DNA from 4 places in the Paenibacillus sp. FSL E2-8871 genome. Region 3 is predicted to be linked to each of the others. Evidence: riboswitches for the same ligand, from Rfam matches in the RefSeq annotation. Region 3 holds a riboswitch; each other region holds the start of a gene.

Region 1 (6,043 bases), 110 kb from region 3:
CCAGACAACGGACTGGCTGTTTGAGGATAAGGGCGGAGGACCTGTAAGCAAAGAGATTCTGCTTGCACGAGTTAAATCACATATTCAGACCGTTGTAGGACGTTATAAGGAAGAAATTTATGCTTGGGATGTTGTAAACGAGGTAATCGCTGATGAGGGAGAAGAACTTCTTCGCCAGTCGAAGTGGCTCGACATTGTGGGCCCAGACTTTATCGCCAAAGCGTTTGAATTCGCGCATGAAGCCGATCCAAAGGCTTTGTTGTTCTACAATGACTATAATGAATCCCATCCATTAAAGCGTGACAAAATCTATAAACTGGTGAAGTCGCTATTGGAACAAGGCGTGCCGATCCATGGCGTCGGATTGCAGGCACACTGGAATTTATACGATCCTAGTCTAGATGATATTCGTACAGCGATCGAAAAATATGCATCCTTAGGACTTCAGCTCCAACTGACAGAGCTGGATGTATCCATGTTCCGTTTCGATGATAGACGAATGGACTTAAAGGCAGTACCTGCTGATCTGCTCGAGCTTCAAGCAGATCGATATGAAGCGATGTTCGCACTACTGAGAGAATACCGGGACGTGATTAGTTCGGTCACGTTCTGGGGAGCAGCGGATGACTATACCTGGCTGGATGATTTCCCTGTTCGTGGGCGGAAGAACTGGCCGTTCCTATTCGATGAAGGGCATAAGCCTAAGCCAGCTTTCCATCGAATTATCACCTCTGCCACGAAATTATAGAGTGGACAAGCTGCTCAAATAATGAACTGTGAACCCGTCCTTATATCGATTAAGGGCGGGTTATTTATACGTTGATAGATTAGTAGAGTAGATCTCAAAGGGCGGATTAAAGTGAGCGTGACAATTAGAACGATTCTGGAAGATTTAATAGGAGCTATGGAACAGATAGATAGGACTGTGGATACTCTTAAGCCGGGGAATCCAGAAATGGTGATTACAGGGATGGTTACGGCATTTTGCGCTACGCAATATGTTGTGGAACGAACGATTGCTATGAACGCCAATTTGTTGATCACACATGAAGGTGTGTTTTACAGTCATCATGAGACGAGCAAGTGGTTAAAGGATGACCCTGTGTCTCGCGCGAAACGGAGTTTGATTGAGCGTTCTGAACTGGCTATTTTTCGTTATCATGATTATTGGCATCGGCATCAACCGGATGGGATCATGGTGGGCTTGCTACGAGAGCTTGAATGGTCAGCCTATGTGGTTGAGCAGCAATCCACTGCTACAATCCTATCGATTCCAGCTATGACGGTAAGTGAAGCGGCTCTGTATATAAAAAGAAAGCTAGGCATCTCCTATGTACGTGCTGCCGGAGACCTATCCCAGATATGCAGACATGTGGGGATATTAGTAGGTTACAGAGGAGGTGGGACGATGGCTATTCCTCTTTTTAATCAGCACAATCTTGATTTAATTATTGCTGGCGAGGGCCCCGAATGGGAAACTCCAGAATATGTGAGGGATGCTGTCCACCAAGGCAGATTAAAAGCGCTGATTATGTTAGGTCATGCGGAAAGTGAAGCTCCAGGAATGAAATATTTAGCTGAAGTTCTGGCACAGAAATACCCAATGATTCCTACTTATTTTATTGCTGAACAACCGGTCTATCAGCTGGTTTAATTTCGTATAAACCGAAATGAAGAATAAATTTGCATATTATGGAGAAAATGATTGGAAACCAGGTCACTGAGAAAGGAGTGTTTCAATGGAAATTCCTTTGGAGGCTGATGAAGTGTTAAGTCGTATCAAAAAGCTTCAAACCGATGGAAGCTCGATCAGCAAAAAACAAGTGAAGCAAAGCGATCCTGATCTTATGAGAAGTGCGCTGTTCTTTTTTCCGAGCTGGGAGCATGCATTGAAAAACGCCGATCTGTTGTAGCCATATGATTGTATAACGAAGCCGAGTGGTTCAGGGATTGATCTCTGATGGCCGCTCGGCTTTTTTTAGATATATTGAGTAAACAAGAGCAAAAGAAAGAGAAAACGAAGTGTATGCTTAATATGAAATGAAAAGCATGGCTTTCAACATTATTTTGCCCACGGCTCAACTTTACAAGAAACCTTACACGGAGTATGATTCATCACATAACTGACAATTACATAAGAAGTCCGCTTAATTTCCGTTAAGGAAAGCGGGGGAACCAACAACTGGGAACCAGTGTAACAATCGGTACTAGTTATGGGGTGAATCCTGTTCCAGGTGCATAAATGCATCCATGCAGGTAGGGCAACTCTCACTGCCCGAATCCGACAGCTAACCTCGTAAGCGTATGGAGAGAGGATGAATGGCGTATTTGATGATGAATAGCCACAGAGAATCCCTCTGTGGTTTTTTGCTGCGTTAAAAAGCAGATATAGTTGTAGAACCTATCTATGAAAGAGGTGTTAACTTTGCCTATTGCTAAACTGAATGGAACTTCGCTCTATTACGAAATCAATGGAACAGGGACTCCGGTTGTGTTTATCCATGGACATGGATTAACACATAGTATGTTCAAGCCACAATTGGAGTATTTTTCTGATAAATATAAAGTGATTCTGTGTGATTTACGGGGGAATGGCAAATCAGGTGAACTACTGCAGGCCCCAAATGAGATTATTGAAACCCAATGTCTAGATATAATTATGCTATTGAATGATTTGGGTATTCGTGAGGCTGTTTTTGTTGGGAGTGCCTATGGGGGGCTCGTCGTTCAACATATTGCGAAACAATATCCAGAGCGAGTAAAAGCGATTGTTGTCGCGGATAGCTTTTGTAGAAGTCAGGCGTCAACGATAATCGGTAAAATCCAGCTTATGGCTGCTTATTGTAGTTGGTTAATGTATTACGCTCCAAGTGAGCTTGTACTGCCTTCGATTCGTATGATGTACCGGGAACGCTGGAATCTGGCTTATAACGAGATTAGAAGAGGACTTCTCGATAAACGTCCACGGGAATTGTATCGGCAAAGGCTGGCTACGAGCCATGTGGATTACACTAGATGCTTAAAGTCTTTTAAGCGTCCCGCCTTATGTATTGTAGGTGACTTTAGTGAATTTGGAGTTAATTGTATGAAGGATATGGTGTCTCAGCTGCCACATGCTCAGTTAGTGATCATCCCTAACGCATTAGATCCTAGTAATCTGTGTCAGCCGGAGAAATTTAATGCTATACTTCAGCGGTTTTTGGAGAAACAGCAGGAAACTCAGCAGATTAGTTGATCTTAGTGGTAAGTGAGAAATGAGGGGCGTCCCATAGCCGGGGAGTATGTACTGGCTACGGGGCGTTCTTCTGTATGTCTGTATTTTGTACAATGCTGTCTACTGATGTAAGATTAAAGATATTCGAGATTAACTATCTAAAGGAGCTGAGTCATGATGTCTCAAGCCGAAACCATAAAATTGACCTCATTATCTTCAAAAGGGGGCTGCGGCTGCAAAATCGGTCCCGCCGATCTCATGCAGGTTATTCGCAGTCTACCACCAACCGTTCCTAATCCGGATCTACTTGTAGGTCTGGATACCAGTGATGACGCTGGGGTATATCGATTAAGTGATGATCTTGCGTTAGTGCAAACTGTTGATTTTTTCACGCCGATCGTGGATGACCCTTATTCCTTTGGGCAAATTGCAGCAGCTAATGCGTTAAGTGATATTTATGCTATGGGCGGCAAGCCGCTTACAGTGCTTAATATTGTGGCCTTCCCTATTTCTGTTTTGGACAAAAGCATTCTCGGTGACATTTTGCGCGGTGCAGCAGATAAAGTGCAGGAAGCAGGAGCAACGCTTGTGGGCGGACATTCCATCGACGATAAAGAGCCTAAATTTGGATTGGCCGTTACGGGCCTTGTGCATCCGGACAAAGTAAGAACGAATGCAGGTGCGCAGGTAGGAGACAAGCTGATTTTGACTAAACCTATCGGTGTGGGCATCTTAACGACTTCTATTAAAAAGGATCAGCTATCCCCAGAAGAAACTACACGCCTTACGACAGTCATGTCTACACTGAATAAAAAAGCGGCAGAAATCATGGAGCCCTATGATGTACATGCTTGTACAGATGTTACCGGATTCGGGTTGCTTGGACATGCCTCGGAAATGGCAAAAGGGAGCAATCACGGACTGATTATTCGTCAAGGCGATGTACCGATGCTGCCAAGAGTAAGAGAGCTCGCGGAGCAGGGCTTTGTTCCAGGCGGCACTAAAAATAACTTTGCCCATTTGGAGGGCAGTATTCTTTATCCGGAAGAGATGGACCAATTAAGCCGTTATATTCTGTGTGATGCTGTGACTTCCGGTGGACTGCTGATTTCTGTTGCTCCTGAACAAAGTGAGGATTTGCTAAAAGAGTTAGTAGATGCAGGTGTGGAAGCGGCATTGATCGGAGAGGTAACGGAAGAACATCCGGGTCAGATTGTAGTTATAGCTGCGCAATAACGCTGTAGTTCAGCTTAGAGGCGACCTAAGAAGTTAGCCACCAGAGGAGAGAGCGCATTGTTTCAGGATATTACACTGGAAGAACTAAGAGTGTTAAAGAATAAGAAGCAGATCACCGTTATCGACGTTCGATCTCCTTCTGAATATAAAGATTCGACATTGCCAGAGAGCTTGAATATTCCTTTTTTTGACGATGAGGAACGAGCTGAAGTAGGTACATTGTATAAACAGACAAGTGTGCAGGCTGCGAAAGAACGCGGTTTGGAGATTGCTGCCGCGAAGCTACCTTCCTTTGTCAAAGAATTTGTTGCGATTCAAGGGGACAAGGCTGTATTCTGCTGGAGGGGAGGTATGCGCAGCCGTACAACTGCGACCGTACTTTCTTTAATGGATATTCACGCTTACCGATTGATTGGCGGCTATAAAGCTTACCGTAAATGGATACTCGATGAACTGGAGTCCTATGAATTCAAGGCGAAGCCTTATGTCATTCATGGAAATACGGGTACAGGTAAAACAAATCTGCTGCACCGCCTGAAGGCACAGAGCTATCCTGTTTTGGATTTGGAAGGAATGGCAGGTCACCGCGGTTCTATCTTTGGCGAGATCGGACTTCATGCAAACAATCAAAAAACGTTCGATAGTCTCCTTATGGAGGAATTAATTAAGCTTGGGGATGCTCCTTATGTACTGTTTGAAGCGGAGAGCAAAAAGATTGGGAAGGTCGTAATGCCCCCATTCATGGCCGAGCAGAAAGAGATTGGAACACAGATTTGGATTGAGATGCCACTACAAGCCAGAGTGCAGCAAATCCTTGAGGATTATCGACCAGAAGAATATAAAGAACAGTGCATTTCAGCATTTCGAAGTATCAAATCGCGAATTCATATCCCCATTGCGGCGGAAATCGAGCGTTGCTTGCAAGCTGATATGTTCGGAGAGGCTGTTGCGCTGCTGTTAGAATACTACTATGATCCTAAATACGATTATACGTCTACTCAGTATGAAGGCATTGAGAGAGTTACCTTTAAGGTGAACAATTTGGATGAAGCTGAGGCTGCGGTGATCTCTTTTTTAAGTAATCAGAAGGTATAAGCTTTATGTATCGTAAAGTATGAGGGGTTTAGAGGAGGCTCGGATTAACAAATGATCTATTTAGACTATAACGCTACAACACCTGTAGATAAGGAAGTAGCAGAGGTTATGATTCCTTATCTTTATGGTCATTTTGGCAATCCTTCAAGCAGTCATTCTTTGGGACAAGAAGCTAAAGTCGGAATCGAGCGAGCAAGAACACAGGTGGCTAATTTCCTGAATTGTACACCGGGTGAGGTGCTTTTTACAGGCGGGGGCAGCGAGTCGAATAATACCGTCATCAAGGGCGTCGCCCAAACGTATCGACATAAAGGCAATCACATTATTGTGTCTGCTGTGGAGCATCCTGCGGTAATTAAACCGTGTCAGTATCTGGAGCAGTTGGGCTACACGATTACTTATGTACCTGTTGACACGTATGGAATGGTGCAGGTAGATGATGTGAAAAATCACCTTACAGACCAAACTATACTAGTTTCCATTATGCACTCTAACAAC
Region 2 (6,043 bases), 1.2 Mb from region 3:
TTACTTTTGGCATTCACAATATTTAAGGCAATCTGTTTCTTGCCCTCCGGTTGTATGTTGTCCACGAGTGCACACCCTTCCTCTTACGAATAATTTAATTTTAGCTAATAATGCGGCGATTGCAAACATATACATCCCGTAGATGCTTGTCACGGGAGGAATCACACTATGAAGTCACTGTCATTAAGGTACATCATCATCTTTGCGACCCTGGCCACCCTCGTGCTATTAGGAGGCATATGGGTCTATTCGGGGGATAACTCCACATCTTCTGTTACTAGCTTTGTTTCAAAAGAGGCCAAGTCCTCAAGCGGTATAGCTCCTGCAGCTGCACCACAACAGACACTGCCTGAAAGCGCCCCCGTTCCAGCAGAAGAGGCATTAAGTCAACGAGTTGTCGAGTATCACATCGATGTTCAGCTTGTTCCTGATACAGAAACCTTAATCGCTTCTGAGACGGTAACCTGGACACACCCCGGTGTAAAACCGGTAAGTGATCTATATTTTCATATGTATCCAAATGCTTTTGCTTCATCAGATACTACCTTTATGAAGGAGTCCGGAGGAACGCTCAGAGGTGACACCATGCCAGAGAACGGCTTCGGAAGTATGACTTTAACCGATTTGCGCACAACAGAAGGAACATCACTAATGCAAAGAGTGCAATTTGTACAACCCGATGATGGTAACGTCAACGATAAGACACTCCTAAAGATACATCTCCCACAGCCGGTTAATGGTGGAGAAAGTGTCACGCTTAAACTCCAGTACGAGGTCCAGCTCCCCAAAATATTTGCCCGTATGGGCGCATCAGGCAATTTCGTGATGGCTGGGCAATGGTTCCCTAAACTTAGTGTATACGAGCCTATGGGCACACGCGGGGTTAAGGAGGAAGGCTGGGATTTGCATCAGTACCACGGCACCTCTGAATTTTACAGCGATTTTGGCATCTTTAATGTAACGATTGCGGTTCCTTCCGACTACACGGTAGCTGCGACCGGATTTCCTGTGAAGAATGCCAAGCTAAAGCAGGATCAGAAAATATATCAGTTCTACGCTGACGATGTCCATGACTTTGCGTGGGCGGCATCCCCTGATTTTACAGTAGCCGAAGAAGCCTTCTCTACGCCAGAAGTGCCTGGTGTACGGATTAAGGTGTATCTCGATCCATTACACAAAGACTTAAAGGAACGATACCTTCAGGCCGCTAAGGCAGCTCTGACCTACTTCAGCAAATGGTATGGTCCTTATCCCTACTCGACTCTGTCTATTATCGTTCCGCCTAAGGAGGGGAATGGGGCTGGAGGAATGGAGTATCCAACACTCATTACAGCGTTTGGAGCCACAGACTCTTCTCCTGACACCTCACTTGAAAGAACCGTCGTTCATGAAATTGGCCATCAATACTTTTACGGCATGGTAGCCAGCAATGAATTCGAAGAGGCTTGGCTAGATGAAAGCTTCACTTCTTATGCTGAAGACAGACTCATGGAGCAAGAATATGGCATCAAAACGAATCTCTCTCTTCAGTCCAGCTTGGTGACCAAATCAGAGCCGCTAAATTTAGAAACATGGAAATATGCCGGGGCAGAATCCTATAGCCGGAATGTGTATATTCGCGGAAAGCTAGTACTTAAGGATATTGAACGCCAAGTAGGCACTAAGGCAATGAACAGCATCATGTCCACTTACGCACGTAAATTCCGTTTCCAGCACCCCACTACGTCTGATTTTCAAAAAGTCATTGAGAAGGTAACCAAAAAATCATGGCAGCCTTATTTCGAAGATTATATTTATGGTGGTGGTGCTCCTGATTTCTCAGTAGATACGATTACGATTAAAAAGAATGGCAACAGCGATGCTCAGAGCTATGAATCCATAGTAAAGATTACAAACAAAGGGAGCCATTACGTTGACGTTCCCATTAAATTCACATTCGCCGATGGCTCTGCTACAGAGCGGGTCTGGAGCGGTGAAGGAGCAGAGACTACCTTCCAATTGTTAAGCGATAAGCTTCTGCTCTCTGCTGAGGTTGATCCTGAGCATACCATTCTGTTAGAAAACAAACATCTTAATAACTTCAGACTGGCGGAAATAGAGCCCAAAACGCTCTCCCGCTGGACATTAAGTGTAACTAAACTAGTTGAAACCGTGCTCGGAACTCTTGTCTGGTGAGGTGAATGATTGTGAGAACATCGATAACCCGCGGCTGGCAAAGCATGAAGGAGCAATTTTATATTCTGATTCTGCTCTTCATCTACCGACTGCTCTGGGGCTACTTTATGTACGGCTTCATCCGGTCTGCTATCGTTCCAATTCTACTGCGTTATCCAGATAAAGACGCTGGAGGCAGCGGAATGGGCAGACTACTCTATTATGTCGAAGGGCAGTTCAGCTTGAACACAGATCCTGCGATACGTACTTGGTTATGGATGTTCCTAGGGCTTGTTGTCTTACGACTGCTACTCTCCCCCTTCATAAGGGCAGGATTACTGCATGAACTCCATCAGGAGCGAAAAGGAGAGCGTGGCCTGTTCTTTTTTCCAGGTATGAAGCTTTATGGATTTCCAGTGTTTATCTTCAGTCTAATCGAATGGGCGCTGGCTCTACTTCCGTTATACTGGCTTGCTCCAAAAATGTACGGGCTATTCTTGTCCTCCTTTCTGAACTACTCTTTGTTACTTCATCTAGTTCCATACGTATTGGCATGGCTTATATACATCTTTATCGTGCGCCTGTTCCTTCTATATATGCAGTTTGGTTATACCAGCGGCACGGGGATGTTCTCCTCCTTATTCGTTTGCTTGAAGTCGCTGATTCCGGCAATAGGAATTTCAATCATACTTGGTGCAGCAGGCCTGATCCTTTTGCTAGTGTGCGGACTAACGGGTATCTTCTGTCCTGGCCTACCAGCGCTTCTTATTCGTCAACTTTCATCACTGCCCTCAACACTCTTCAAAATGTGGGGAATTTCGGCTCAATATCATCTATGGCACAGTAAAGCATTTCCACAATAATTTGAAACATTACAGAACATAATATAAGAGTCCCGGTTCCTGAATCAGGAGTTGGGACTCTTTCGCGTTATAGACAAATTATGAGGATTTGCAAAATCGTAAAGACTTTGTTACAATAAGTCCTGTTCCATTGGTAACAAGTTTGTAATCATTTGAAACGATTTCTACATAACTTCATGTATTTGTCGTAGTCATGTCGATAAGTCACTATCTGGTGCATAAAACGCCGAATTCCTTGCACCGGGAAGTGGGGGAACCATATTTTGGGTGAATTGATCTCGCTTTGCAGTGATCATAGGGGAACCTTCTACCGAATCCTTAAGCTAACCTCACAGGCATTGGAAGGGGTACAATTTTTTTGAAGAATTTAAGAAAAGCATGCGTCGCTGCGGCGCTAGGACTTGTGATGGCGTTCTCTATTGGTGGAGGAAGTGCCTTTGCAGATTCTAAGATGGACAGTGTTATTTCAAAGACAATTGGAGTTGCCTATAAAACCGGAGGCACTAGCACTGCCGGGTTTGACTGTTCTGGATTTACTACGTATGTATTCAAGAAGGTGGGTCTTTCTTTGCCCCGTACTTCAAAAGCTCAATATAATGTCGGAACTCCTGTAGCCAAAAGTAAATTACGTTCAGGTGACCTAGTTTTCTTTAACACATTGGGCAACGGCGTATCCCATGTCGGCATTTATGTTGGAAACGGAAAATTCGCACAATCATCATCTTCATATGGCGTGACCATCACTTCACTTAGCCAGTCCTACTGGGCCAATCGCTACGTTGGTGCTAAAAGAGTAATGAGTACTTCCTCATATCAAGCTATAGCCTACGATTAATACTTCCCCACAACTATAACCTCACAATTACATTATATAGACCTGGGTTTGATTATTGACTTAATCGAATCCAGGTTTTCTTTTGCCTTATTATATTCTTTACACCTCTAGAACGGACTTTAAACACTTTTATTTGATAAAAATTTCAATAAATATAAAAATTAGTTTAATATTATCGCTTACATATGCATTTTGTCTTTAAAAAAACGAATTTTTCTGCATGATTATGTTAAAAACGATTGCCAAGCGGCACTCTGTTTGTTACAATAACTGCAGTAAGATTTTAGTAACATTTTTGTAATCATTAAGTTGTTATTTACAAAGGTTTTGTCATGTATTGATTACAAGCTATTCCTAATCAACAGTATCAGCCGAGTTTCCTAACTATTAGGAAAACGGGGGAACCAACTTTGGGTGAATTGACCTCCATTTTTAGAGGGGTCATAGGGGACCTTCAACCGAACCCTTAAGCTAACCTCGTAGGCATCCGGAAGGGGTATAAACTTTTGAAGAAGAAGCTAGCAGCAGCAGTACTTAGCTTTTCCATTATTTTCACCATCGGAGCAGGAAGCGCTTTCGCGGATTCCAAAATGGATAAAGTGATCGACAAGACCATCGGAACTAAGTACGTATCCGGCGGCATCTCCACAAATGGATTTGATTGCTCCGGATTTACAATGTATGTATTTGATAAAATTGGTATAAACCTACCACACCAATCAGGTTCCCAGTATCAAATGGGCACTGCTATCTCCCAAGATGATTTAAGATCTGGAGATCTTGTATTCTTCAATACAAGTGGTAAGGGTGTCTCCCATGTCGGTATTTATGTCGGTGAAGGCAAGTTTGCACACGCATCTTCCTCACGCGGTGTAACGATTAGCTCCCTGAGTGATAGCTACTACGTGAAACGCTACATCGGTGCTAAACGAATTATGAGCACGGATGCTTATCATTCTGTTGCTTCTGAGACAGAAGATAATGATGATGTTCAATAAGTAAATCGTACATAGGCTCTTTTCCAAGATGTTGATTCTTGGGGAAGAGCTTGTTTTTTGTCTTATTTAGTATTTACCCCTCTCAGAATTTGTAAAACAATAATCCTCATAAATTTCTGAGTCGACCATGCCTCTTTTTGTATATAATTAGTTACAAGCATAAACGCCTTCGATGTCCTTATAAGGACCATAAGTATTTTAAGCTAGAAATATAAGACATTTAAAGTTCCCCCGTGAAAGGAGGTCCTTGACCTTATGATAAATCCCTCTGTTACTTTTCATGTAGCGCCTATGGAGACCAGTCACGCGGAAGAGATTTGCAACTGGGATTACACTGCCCCTTATAATATTTACGGCTGGATGCCGTGGGAGCAAATGCAGGCTCTTGGAATCGAGTTCGGTGACCCTCAGCTACGGAATGAGCAATATGTCTCCATCTTAAATGGGCAAGGGATTTTGTGTGGATTCGCGCAGTTGTTTCCATTGGAAGGTGTTGTTCGCTTGGGGATTGGTATGCGCCCTGATCTATGCGGTCAAGGTCTAGGAAAAATATTCATGGATGCAATCGTGCAAGCAGCCTTAATTCGTTATCCTGAGCGTGAGATTGATCTAGAGGTATTGACCTGGAACCAGCGGGCAATCCGAACTTACCAAAAGTGTGGATTTACGATTACCGATACGTATGAGCGCCTAACCCCCACAGGAAACAAACCTTTTTATTGCATGGTCTATGATAAATAATATTAAATTCCATATTTTTCAATGATTTGATGGCATTATCGTTCATTTTTTTGTCACAAACCCTATGATAACGCTTCACCTTGAGCTATAATGTAGGGAGCAGCTTACATAGAAGGGACGAACTGGGATGCAGAAATGGATCATGAGCGGTTTGTTTTTTGCCGCCTGTGCCTTTGCGGTAGTACTTATGTTTACACTTCCAGGTAAAGAAGAGGTAGCTGAACAGAATAAGCCGACGATGCCGGAAGTCCAATTGGATGCGGCAAAGGCCGAAGCAACCGTGAAAGCCAGCTGTATCACCTGTCACGGCGATCAGCTTCAAGGTGGAGTTGGACCCAGTCTTCAAAATGAAGGCGGTCAGCATGATGCTGAAGAAATCTACAGTATCGTCACTAAAGGACGAGGTCAAATGCCTTCCTTTAAAGAAAAGCTAGCCCCTGAGGAGATTGCAA
Region 3 (6,043 bases):
TCCTGTAATGCGTTGCAGCGTATAACGCCAGTTTCTTTCAATGTTGAAACGGTTCAAGTTCGGCTTGGATTGATAGGCAATATACAGTCCATATACGCCATGGTACAGCAGAGGTAGCCATATACCGAACAATTCCAGGAAGAAGACAAGCGGCAGGCTATTCAGCCATATCACGCTGTCAGTGAAACCGGAAGCGCCACCCTCTACAGCCGCAAAATTCGTCATCATGTGCTCAATGAAGAAAGCTCCAAGCGGGATAACGCCTAGCAAGGAATGAATCTTTCTGGAATAAAATCCTTTCATACAAAGTAACCCCTTTCCGATTAAAACAGCGTTTTCATTATTGTGTATTCACCGCCGGAACTACATTTGACACAGGATAACGTAGAATATGTCATGACAAAACGTCTATATTTACCGCTATCCTTGGTTTCCCGGACTTTGTTTTCTTTTTCACAAAATGTGAATATCTTGTGTCACTTTTCATGTTACTCCTTTTTCCCTTATAAGGGAATTGCAATCTAATTATTAAACGTTATACAATAAACGCATAAGAATAGATTTTATATGATAATAATTCTCATTTAGAGAAACAACATTTTCCGACAAATCTTTTATTTCCTTATGGAGCAAGAAGTATTGTCTTCATGGCTATGAATTTCGTCACTACTGTTTATAGATTGCACTACGAGAGGAACATAAATATGTTTGACGATTTAGATGTTTTTGCAGCGGTTGTGGAGCACTCCAGCTTGAATCGGGCCTCCCGCCAGCTCAATCTGTCCCAACCTGCCCTATCTCGTAAAATCTCCAAGCTGGAAGAACGGCTGGGTGTCGCGCTATTTAATCGTTATGGCAAGCGTCTGGAGTTAACCGAGGTTGGGCGTCTTACTTATTCCTACGCACTTGAACAACGGCAGCAGCGCTCTAAATTTCTGGAGGCTTTGTCAAAATACAAAGAAGGCGAGCCTAAGCTCGTCACCTTAGGGGCGTCACTTACCTCACTGCAGACCACTCTGCCTCCACTAGTTAACGCATATATGGAGAAATACCCAACTGCGGAGCTGAAGCTAATCACAGGCCGAACACATGAAATTGTCTCCTCTGTCAGTGAAGGAAAGTCAGATATAGGTCTGATCGCTTCCTCTATTCAAGAACCTGGACTGCGCTGTATTTCTCTGTTTGAGGATCAGCTTCGACTGGTTGTTTCTGAGCATCATCCTCTGAATCAATCTACCAAGCTAACCATGGATGATCTGTCCCGACTGCCTATGATCCTGTTCTCCAAAGGCACCTGGTACCGACGTCTAACAGATGATCTGTTCCAGCGCTGTGGAATTGATCCAGACGTTCGGATGGAGATTGACTCCTTCGAAGCCATCGTGCGGCTGCTGCCGACAGTCAATGTGGCAGCGTTACTGCCCAAGTCTTATCTGCGTCCGCAGCTGTTAAACGGCGGTGGGCTGGTCTCTCTGCATATTAAAGAGCTGGAGCAGACTCAGCGAACTACCTGTCTGATTTACCGTGACGATGGGAGCCTGAGCACAGCGGCCCGCAGCCTCGTGCAGGTCACAGAAGAGATGTTTCTGACGGAACGAGAGAAATAGTACATACCTCTGAGTGCAACCTTAATTAAAAAAAGCCCCCCGTCCCATGTAAAGGACGGAGGGCTTATCTATTTAATCTTGGTTTACAACTTCATCCTCAAATCGATCAATACTTTCATTAGAACCAATGAGTACCATAACGTCGCCCTCACTCAAATGATCATGTGCCGTTGGAGCCACTATAATTCCACTTTCCCGGTTCAGGGCAACAATACTGCAGCCATATTTCGCTCTTGTATTTAAATCTGACAAGCTTTTCCCGTTCATGCAAGACGGAACGGTTAGCTCGACAATTTTATAATCCTTGGACAGTTCAATATAATCCAGCAAATTGGGTGTCACGAGCTGATGTGCTACACGAATGCCCATATCCCGCTCCGGAAAAATAACCCGGTCCACGCCCAGCCTGGACAACGCACGACCATGAAGGATCGAGATCGCCTTGGCTACCACTTGCTTGACTCCAATCTCTTTTAACAAAATCGCCGCCAGAATACTTCGTTCCATATTGTCGCCGATCGCTATAATCCCACAATCGAAGTTCCGTACACCAAGCGAACGCATAATCCCCTCATCTGTAGCATCAGCCACTACCGCATGCGTCAGGTGATCACTCATTTCCTCTACGCGCTCTTCATGGTGATCGATCCCGAGCACCTCGTAGCCCATTTCCATCAGCTCAAGCGCGAGACTTGAACCGAAGCGACCTAAGCCGATTACTACAAATTGCTGTGCTTTCATCTCGGATTAACTCCTATCCAATAATTATTTTACCTTCTGGGTGCTTATACAATGGTTTACCCTGTTTTGGTCCAAGCGCATACACTAATGTTAATGGACCTAGCCGACCCGCGAACATGGTCAGACAGATCAGAATCTTGCCGATGATAGACAGCTCAGGTGTCAGCCCCATGCTTAGTCCTACCGTTGCAAAGGCAGAGGTTGTCTCAAATAATATCGCTAAGAAATTACTATCCTCTGTTGTGGACAGTAACATCGACACAGAGAGGACCAATAGTAAAGCCAGTAAAGTTAATGTCAACGCCTTATAGATACGCTCCTGCGCCAATCGATAACGGAACAGTACAACATCTTCACGTCCGCGTAGCATAGCTATTACCGCACCAATCATAATCGTAAACGTTGTTGTCTTGATCCCGCCACCCGTCGAACCCGGTGATGCACCAATAAACATAAGAATAACCATAAAGAACTGTGAGGCTTGCCGCAGTCCGGCAATATCCACCGTGTTAGCACCGGCGGTTCGGGGCGATACGGACTGAAAGAATGCCGATAATATTTTGCCGCCGAAATTTAGATTACCCAATGTGCGCTGATTCGTAAATTCAAAAATAAAAATAACCAAAGCACCGATAAGAATAAGCCCTGAAGTGGTAGAGAGGACCACTTTGCTATGCAAAGATAATTTACGTTTGACACGAAACTCCACCAGATCGGACATGACAATAAAACCAATACCGCCGGAGACAATCAGAAACATCACCACGATATTCACAAGCGGGTCATATACATAATCGGTTAAACTCCGGAAATCCCCGAAAATATCAAATCCAGCATTATTAAACATGGACACCGCATGAAATATTCCAAAATAAATGGCCTTTCCCAGCGGCATATCAAATGCCCAGCGTATGGACAGAAGCACCGCTGCACAGCCTTCGATGACCAAAGAATAAATAAGTACCCTCCGGATCAGTCGAACAATCCCCTCCATTGAGCCTTGGTTCATTGCTTCCTGCAGGATCAGTCTGTCCCGCAAAGAAATTTTGCGTTTCATCATCATGGCAAATAAGGTGGCCATTGTCATAAACCCTAAGCCGCCGACCTGGATAAGCATCATAATCACGGTTTTCCCAAAAATTGTGAATGTCGTCCCGGTATCTAGCACCACAAGTCCTGTCACACAGGTTGCCGATGTTGCAGTAAACAACGCATCAATAAAACTCACAGCATTCCCGTTGGTACTCGAAATGGGAAGCATAAGGAGCAAGGCTCCAATCAGAATGATCGATGCAAAACCAAGCACCATAATCTGAGGCGGAGAGAGCTTCAGGAACTTTGATTCAGAAACCCTGCGAAACTGTGAAGCCACTACGCTCACCCTCTTATCTTAATTTAAAAAATTCCAACAAAAAAAGCACTGGAAAACCAATGCTACCCTTGGTTCCTGCAGAAAATTAGCCTACGAGGTTAGCTGACGGATTCGGACTGTGCAGGCTGCCCTATTCGTTCCTAGAACGAAATTCACCCCTGATGAATAAAGACAACGCCTATGGCGTATAATCATCTTTTCATTACTTCTTATGGTTCCCCCGTTTTCATCTGAAATTCGGCTATTATACAATTGCATACAAATTATATATGTTATTTCGATAAATCACAAAGACACAATTAATGGTGAATCAAATGAAAAATGCGGTTTGGAGAGAATGTACCATAAGGAGAGCCTTTTCTCATCACTTTTCCGTGTTTTCCCTGCAATTGCATCGATTTTCATGAAAAATGAAGAAATAATCACCTTAAATTCATGGTATATATTCAGCTACCTATTCTATAATATCTCTATTACCCATAAAAAGAATATACGATGATTTTTGTAACTATCATGGCACTAATACTATAATGGAACATAACATTGTCAGTTTACAAGGAGGCGTTACATGAATCCCGTTGGCCAGCCCTTACAGCAACGTGCCCTCTCCAAGAGGCTCATCATCTCGGGCATTATCGGTCTTATTCTATTTATTATGTTTCAAATTGCTCCCTCGGTGCTAAATAGCCCTGCCGGGGAAGATACTACTGTCATCAGCAAGGCGGAAGCCCGCGACAAAGCCATATCATTCGCAGAACAAAAGCTGAACTACACCAAAGCACCAACCGATCAGTGGAATGTACTGTACGATACGGACTCTTCCTTTTATGGTTATATGTCCCGCGAGAAGCTTTTGGAGGACTATACAAAAAAGAAATTGGATCAACGATATCCTTTTGACATCTTTCGTGTAACACTTAGTCCTTCAGCGGAACAAGAGCCACTGATCTCTGTTGACCTCAATATGTATACTGGTGCAGTTGTCGCTTTCACACAAGGTGCAGAAGGATCAGGTACCGGATTACCAAACAATGTATCCACCAGTGCAAAAGAAGAGGACAAGGGTACTACCTTATCACTTGCACAAAAAGAAAGTCTTGCCCGTCCCTGGCTTCAGGAATGGGATGTAAATCCCGCCAAGCTGCAAATTGAATCGAATACGGGAAACTACGGGCTCGTGTATACAGATCGTTCCGTTCAGATCGGCGAATCCTTACTACACTATTATTTCGATTTCACTGGCGAACAGGTATCCAGCTTTAAAGCAGGATTCACCGCTCCAGCCTGGCATACCTCCTATGTAAAGGACCAGACCTCTCTCGCGGAAAAGTTTACTTTATTCGGCTACGGTTTGCCTACTTTAGCTTTAGGAATTCTGGCACTCATCTACAGCATACTTAGAAGAGAACATACCTCCTTTAAGCGTGGAATATTCCTAAGCTCAGCTTATTTTGTAATCATGATGATCAGCACCTATAATATGCTCCCTGAATCCTCAGGCGAAGGACTCGAGGCTCAGATAACTTCCGTCATAATGTTCATCATTTATGCCTTATATAGCCTCCTAATGTCCTCCCTGCTCTATTTTTCTTTAGTTGGAGGGGACGGCCTATGGAAAAAAGAAGAGGGGATGAACCCATGGCCTCGTGCTAAAGAGCCTGGCTATGGAAAATATGTTCTGGATAGTATCCGGGCTGGATACGTCTGGGCATTCGTGCTGCTAGGGGTGCAGACCCTTATGTTCATCGTATTATCACTTACCTTGCAGAACTGGTCCACTACTGACGCTACTCAATCTCCTTACAATATGAGATATGCTTGGCTGCTGCCCATCGTTGCATGGCTCGCTGGTTTATCCGAGGAAGCCATTTATCGTTTTTTCGGAATTCCTATGTTGAAAAAAGTATTCCGAAGCACGTTCATTGCTTGCCTGATCACCACGCTGGTTTGGGCGTTTGGCCATACGCTGTATCCGATCTACCCCATCAGTTCCCGTCCTATTGAGCTGACCGTGATCGGTTTGCTCTTTAGCTATATATTCCTTCGTTACGGCTTTATTGCCGTCATGTTCAGTCACGTCGTGTTTGACAGTATTCTGATGGGCGCTACGCTGATCTTTATGAAGGAAAGCGTGAATGTAGGGGCTGGTATCTTCGCGATTATCATGCCGTTCATAGTCGCCTACATCGTCTATCGGTTTAATCCACCGCAAAAATCAGAACCTAAGCCGGTTGAACCTACATCTGTAATTTAAAGAAGTAACGGGTGGATAACCTATAATAAAAAAAGGTGTCACAGCAGAAAACTGCTGTGACACCTTTTT
Region 4 (6,043 bases), 1.7 Mb from region 3:
GTTCCGAGCCTACAACTACTCCAGCATCATTCTTAAGCAAGCTGCCGTTCGCTTGCGACGGCATTAGAACCTGGGCAAGCGCTGTAGTTGTCAGAGGATAGATCATTCCGCAGAGAACAATAAATACTAAACTTAGTCGCACAATAATGAAGAAATAAGCACCTTTCGATGATGATAACTGCTCTTCAGTGTCCTCCATGGAGTTTCCGTTATTCACGATGCTCTCACCCTTTCAATGATTAGTCAATACGTCGTTAAATCCATACACTTACGATCATATCAATGAGCTTGATGCCAGCAAATGGAACAACCACTCCGCCTAGCCCATAGATAAATATATTGCGTCCAAGCAGCTTCGTAGAGCTCATAGCTTTATACGACACACCCTTCATAGCCAGTGGGATGAGCAGCGGAATAATAATCGCATTAAATATTAAGGCGGATATTATAGCCGAGCTTGGCGAGCCTAGTCCCATTACATTCAGGGCTTCCATTTCAGGAATGGCGAGCATGAACATCGCCGGAATAATAGCGAAATACTTCGCGATATCATTCGCGATACTAAAGGTTGTTAACGCACCCCGCGTCATCAGCAGCTGTTTCCCAATCGCTACGACTTCTATAATCTTCGAAGGGTCAGAGTCCAAATCGACCATATTTGCTGCTTCCTTAGCAGCTGTAGTGCCGCTATTCATGGCTAAGCCCACATCAGCTTGTGCAAGGGCAGGGGCATCATTTGTACCATCCCCGGTCATCGCAACCAGCTTGCCCTCGTTCTGTTCGCGGCGAATAACTGCTATTTTATCCTCAGGTGTACTTTCCGCGATGAAATCATCTACCCCCGCTTCACGGGCAATCGTAGCTGCGGTCAGCGGATTGTCACCCGTACACATGATGGTCTTGATCCCCATTTTCCGCAGCTCATCAAATCGCTCTTTCATGCCTGGCTTAACTGTATCCTTCAAGTAAATAAGTCCATAGATCCGATTGTCTACCGCAACCGCTAACGGGGTTCCCCCCATCCGAGCGATAGCATCAGAATTACTGTCGAGGTTATCGGGAATGACTCCGCCTTTCGACTGTACCCATTTCTTCACGGAGTCTACCGCACCTTTACGTACGCAGCGTCCATCTTGCAGGTCAATACCACTCATCCGAGTTTCGGCCTTAAACTCTACGAATTCGCCACCTTCAGCAAGCTTGCTGTCATAGCTGCATTCCAGCTTTTTGGCCAGCTCAATTACAGAACGTCCCTCAGGCGTCTCATCCTTTAGGGAACTGATGGCCGCCCATGCCGTAAGCTCCGCTTCGGATTCATTTCCCACTGGTACAAATTCACTCGCCATCCGGTTCCCAAAGGTAATCGTACCGGTCTTATCTAGGATCATCGTATTAATATCGCCAGCAGCCTCAACGGCCTTACCCGACATCGCGAGTACATTAAACTGGGTCACCCGGTCCATACCCGCTATTCCGATTGCGGATAGTAGTCCCCCGATTGTTGTCGGAATCAGACAGACCAACAAGGCGATCATGACGGGAATATCAAGATCAACACCTAGATAAGTTGCAATCGGCCGCAAGGTCACTACTACAATCAAGAAAATCAGCGTCAGACTGATCAAAAGCGTATTTAGCGCGATTTCATTAGGTGTCTTCTGACGTTTCGCCCCTTCAACGAGGGAAATCATCCGATCTAGAAACGACTCACCAGGATCACTAGTAATTCTGACTTTGATCTCATCACTGACGACCCGAGTGCCGCCTGTAACGGAACCAAAGTCCCCACCAGCTTCCTTGATTACAGGTGCAGATTCACCTGTAATCGCTGATTCATCTACGGAAGCCAGCCCTTCAATCACTTCACCGTCACCAGGGATGAGTTCACCCTGACTGACGATGACGATATCCCCTTTACGCAGTTCGGAGGAGGATACTGTTTTCACCGACCCTCCAACCAGTTTGTTGGCAGTGATATCTTGTTTCGTTTTTTTAAGCGAATCAGCTTGGGCTTTACCGCGGCCTTCCGCCAGTGCTTCAGCGAAGTTCGCAAACAGCACTGTAAATAGCAGAATGAACAACACTGTGATATTGAATCCTATCGATTGCTCAGCATTAAAATATCCAGGAGCCAACACCATGAGGAGTACAATGATCGTACCGACCTCTACCACGAACATGACTGGATTTTTGATTAGCGTTACTGGGTTAAGCTTTATAAAGCTATCCTTTACAGCGCTTAGGAGTATGGGTCCCGTCAGCAACTTTTTTCTTTTTACAGTACTCATCTTATTCTCCCTCTTCCTACCGTAAGGTTAGATATTCTGCAATGGGGCCGAGTACAATGACCGGCAGGAACGTCAACGCACCGATAATCACTACTGTACCAATCAGAATTCCCGTAAACAGTCCATTGTCTGTGCGGAACGTGCCAATCGTCTCAGGAACCGGCTTCTTCTGAAGCAGAGAACCTGCTACCGCCAACATTGCGATAATAGAAACATAACGACCTAGCAGCATGACAATCCCGGTTGTAACATTCCAGAAGGTTGTGTTGTCCGCAAGTCCTTCAAATCCTGAGCCATTGTTCGCGGCAGAAGAGACATATTCATATAACACTTGGCTGAGTCCATGGAATCCAGTGTTCGTAATCGCCCCTTGCCCCAAATCGGTCAGGAACGCAGCTGCAGTTGGTACAAGGATAATGAACGGATGCACAAGGATCGCAATGGCAATCAGCTTCATCTCCTTGGCCTCTATCTTCCGTCCGAGGAACTCCGGTGTCCTGCCGACCATCAGACCGCACAGGAAGACACCCAGAATCGCATACATCAGCATATTGATCAGTCCGACACCTTTACCACCGAAGACATTGTTGAGCATCATCAGTGCAAGAGGCGTAATGCCTCCCAGCGGCGTCAGCGTATCATGCATATTGTTAACACTACCTGTCGTAGCTGCGGTTGTTACTGAAGTAAACAAGGAAGACTGCGGTATGCCGAAGCGCACCTCTTTACCTTCCATGCTACCTTGTGAAGATTCGATTCCTAGTGCATTGATCGCCGGATTACCTTTTGATTCAGCATAGAAGTTTAGGCTTAATAGCAGAACAAACAAGGTCATCATTGCGGTAAAAATTACCCAGCCCTGACGTTTGTTCTTGGCAAACAATCCGTACATATAAGGGAGCGAAGCTGGCAGCATCCACATAGAGAGAATCTCCAGAACGTTCGTAAGTGGATTAGGGTTCTCAAAAGGATGGGATGAATTGGCCCCGAAGAAGCCGCCACCATTCGTGCCCAGATGTTTGATCGATTCCAAAGAAGCTACTGGACCGATAGCAATTTGTTGTGTTTGGCCCTCTAGTGTAGTGACTTCAAGTGATGGCTTGAGCGTTTGTGGCACATGCAGTCCTACCAACACCAATGAAACTAACAAAGCTAGCGGAATGAACACACGAATATGTGCTTTGACGAAATCCTCGAAGAAGTTCCCGACTGATTTCCGTCCCGTGATTCCTCTGACAAAGGCAACCGCAACAGAAAATCCGCTCGCTGCAGATGTGAACATCATCATCGTGATGACAGCCATTTGTGAAAAATACGAAAGCCCCGTCTCCCCGCTATAATGCTGCAGGTTCGTATTGGTCATAAAGCTGATCACTGTATTGAATGAAAGCGTCTGTTCCAAATCCGTAATTCCATTCGGGTTTAACGGCAATCCCCGCTGCAATCTAAGAACAATGTAACTGAAAGTAACCAATACGATATTTGTTAACACAAAGCTGAGCGCATACTTCTTCCAAGACATTCCGTCCCGTTTTTTCAGGCCAATCAGCTTATAAATTCCTTTTTCCATGCCTCCAAACCATCGATCCGTACGGTTCGGTTCATTAGAAAATACATAATATAAATACGTGCCCATCGGCTTAACCAGCAAGATAAGAATTACGATTACAGCAACTATTTGCAAAATGCCCATGAATGCCCCTCCTTAAAATTTCTCCGGATGAATCAATGCGTAAACCAGATATACAAACAACAGTAGGGTAACAGCGATTACTAGAATCACAACTTATCCCTCCCTGTATCCTCAACTACACCTGCGCACCAGCGCATAAATCCATAAAACAACCCGTAAATTACAGCTAACGAAGCCACCATATACAGATCCATCATATCTCCCGCACTCCTTCTTTTATCCTTGATGAGGTGATTTATCGATTAGAAAATCAGCATCACCACTGTGAGAATAGATTACATAACTTGCACCAAGCCTTTTATAGACCAATCTAGGATTTATTGAGCTTGTGATTACAAAAATCGGCTGTGTCGTCCAGGTGCGGCACATCTGAATGTAGCGGCAGCATAACGTAAAGCTGCTCTCGAACAGATATACCCGTCCTACCGGGAACGGCGGGCGAAACCAAGTATTCTGATGGCGGGTATCAACTAGAACGACTTGTTCAATCCCCATCTCTTCGAGTAGGGCCTTCTCAGGCAAGTTGTTGGTCAATCCGGCCATCTTAATGCCTCTGAATTTTAGAAGCTTAATAAAATGTTCGCCTGCCTTCGTTGGCGCACATACCAGTACATATTCATTCTGATCTGTCATCTCTTATTCTCCTCAAATGCTTTGCTTGTAAGATCAGAGCTTGATCACCCTGATCTTGAAAGAAAAGCTACCGCTAATGATGAATATAACGACCTCTTCGTGAGGTTTTCCATAAATGCTTTGCTTAAAAAAGCACAGCAAAAAGCCACAAAGGATTCTCCTCTGTGGCTCGCTAGCGGTCACATTGCACTCATCCTCTCTCCATACGCTTACGAGGTTAGCTGTCGGATTCGGGCGGTGAGAGTCGCCCTACCTGTATAGATGCGAGCTCACTCGCATCTTCTACAGGATTCACCCCATAACCGGCTTCCGACTCTCACATCGTCTGCCGATTGTTGGTTCCCCCGCTTTCCTTATCGGAAATTAAGCGGATCAAATATTCGATTGTTGTTGAAACAGGAGTAATCATACCCTTATGCAGGAAGAATTGTAAAACCTGATTGATGCCAAAATAATGCAAATTAAAAACTATTTTCGCGTTGGATAGCGCTTACTTGATATCCAATCTCTCTATATCTCTTGTTTACTCGAGTTTTAATCCATTAGCGAAAAGCGGGCATACCATGTGATTTTATTCACCACAAATGTAGATATCTCAAAAAATCGCCTTTATAGGTAAGAAAACAAGAAGTCGAGATTAAGCGAGGAAGAAGCCCGATAACTCGCAATAAATACCTATTTGGTTCCCTTTTCCGTCGTAGTAGGCAGGATTTGGTTTAAATCGCGCTCAAAAGAACACTTTCTGTTTTTACAGAAACACCTTGAAAAGAGTATGATTCGGGTTGAATCTATTTCACAAAATACATTCAACGCTGAGTTCCTGTATTTGCAGGGAACGGGGGAACCATCAGGCCACATGGCCTACTTGGGGTGAATCCGAAGGAGACTGTTCAAGTCTCACATAGGTAGGGCGACTCTCACCGTCCGAATCCGACAGCTAACCTCGTAAGCGTAAAGAGAGAGACCCTTGATCCGCCACGCTTTGGCACAGGTGTGTGTATACCTGTATTCCAAAACCGCAGCAGAGGTCCTCCTCTTGCTGCGGTTTTTGCGTTACCTGATTCTATAAGGTGATAGCATGCTGGACGGGGTGAAAGGAATGAAACACTATTATTGGGGAACTCAGCAAGGGCTACTTGAGCCGATAAGTCTAAATTATGTTTGCTTTGGAGCGTTGTGGTTCGAAGAGGATCATCACAGAACTATTGTCGGCTATGCTTTTGGTCAGAAGCAGATTGAATCACTTCGCCATTTCAGCAGCCCATCTACCTGTGAATACTGTATGGACCGAACAATTATATACGAAATATATAAAAGTATCCGAGAAAAGCAACAGCTGCAGGATTGGTCAGCACACCAACGTTTTCCGTGGCTCACCGCTTTTAAGGAACCGTGGAAAGATGTTGCAGCCGGTTGGTACGTAATGAGA

The links. A riboswitch is a leader RNA that binds a small molecule or an ion and turns the genes downstream of it on or off. The one in region 3 is predicted to bind cyclic di-AMP.
Region 1: linked by a shared signal. The riboswitch ahead of NYE25_RS16565 (alpha/beta fold hydrolase) and the one ahead of NYE25_RS16135 (TrkH family potassium uptake protein) in region 3 are both predicted to bind cyclic di-AMP.
Region 2: linked by a shared signal. The riboswitch ahead of NYE25_RS21575 (C40 family peptidase) and the one ahead of NYE25_RS16135 (TrkH family potassium uptake protein) in region 3 are both predicted to bind cyclic di-AMP.
Region 4: linked by a shared signal. The riboswitch ahead of NYE25_RS23685 (hypothetical protein) and the one ahead of NYE25_RS16135 (TrkH family potassium uptake protein) in region 3 are both predicted to bind cyclic di-AMP.

The regions. Positions count from the first base shown of each region.
Region 1 covers NZ_JBBOBV010000001.1:3,651,383-3,657,425, reverse strand. Annotated here, with positions in the region: gene NYE25_RS16580 (endo-1,4-beta-xylanase) at 1-748, shown strand, start outside; gene NYE25_RS16575 (Nif3-like dinuclear metal center hexameric protein) at 860-1,654, shown strand; gene NYE25_RS16570 (hypothetical protein) at 1,740-1,913, shown strand; cyclic di-AMP (ydaO/yuaA leader) riboswitch at 2,135-2,319, shown strand; gene NYE25_RS16565 (alpha/beta fold hydrolase) at 2,426-3,235, shown strand; gene selD (selenide, water dikinase SelD) at 3,392-4,450, shown strand; gene mnmH (tRNA 2-selenouridine(34) synthase MnmH) at 4,508-5,545, shown strand; gene NYE25_RS16550 (cysteine desulfurase family protein) at 5,597-6,043, shown strand, end outside.
Region 2 covers NZ_JBBOBV010000001.1:4,745,439-4,751,481, reverse strand. Annotated here, with positions in the region: gene NYE25_RS21595 (YwhD family protein) at 1-65, opposite strand, end outside; gene NYE25_RS21590 (M1 family metallopeptidase) at 169-2,175, shown strand; gene NYE25_RS21585 (hypothetical protein) at 2,187-3,017, shown strand; cyclic di-AMP (ydaO/yuaA leader) riboswitch at 3,232-3,370, shown strand; gene NYE25_RS21580 (C40 family peptidase) at 3,424-3,852, shown strand; cyclic di-AMP (ydaO/yuaA leader) riboswitch at 4,212-4,353, shown strand; gene NYE25_RS21575 (C40 family peptidase) at 4,359-4,850, shown strand; gene NYE25_RS21570 (GNAT family N-acetyltransferase) at 5,106-5,591, shown strand; gene NYE25_RS21565 (c-type cytochrome) at 5,719-6,043, shown strand, end outside.
Region 3 covers NZ_JBBOBV010000001.1:3,545,391-3,551,433, forward strand. Annotated here, with positions in the region: gene NYE25_RS16120 (succinate dehydrogenase cytochrome b558 subunit) at 1-303, opposite strand, end outside; gene NYE25_RS16125 (LysR family transcriptional regulator) at 705-1,607, shown strand; gene NYE25_RS16130 (potassium channel family protein) at 1,680-2,348, opposite strand; gene NYE25_RS16135 (TrkH family potassium uptake protein) at 2,362-3,657, opposite strand; cyclic di-AMP (ydaO/yuaA leader) riboswitch at 3,792-3,973, opposite strand; gene NYE25_RS16140 (CPBP family intramembrane glutamic endopeptidase) at 4,289-5,974, shown strand.
Region 4 covers NZ_JBBOBV010000001.1:5,234,657-5,240,699, reverse strand. Annotated here, with positions in the region: gene kdpC (potassium-transporting ATPase subunit KdpC) at 1-199, opposite strand, end outside; gene kdpB (potassium-transporting ATPase subunit KdpB) at 255-2,288, opposite strand; gene kdpA (potassium-transporting ATPase subunit KdpA) at 2,305-3,981, opposite strand; gene kdpF (K(+)-transporting ATPase subunit F) at 3,994-4,071, opposite strand; gene NYE25_RS23685 (hypothetical protein) at 4,198-4,614, opposite strand; cyclic di-AMP (ydaO/yuaA leader) riboswitch at 4,805-4,994, opposite strand; cyclic di-AMP (ydaO/yuaA leader) riboswitch at 5,415-5,580, shown strand; gene NYE25_RS23680 (hypothetical protein) at 5,714-6,043, shown strand, end outside.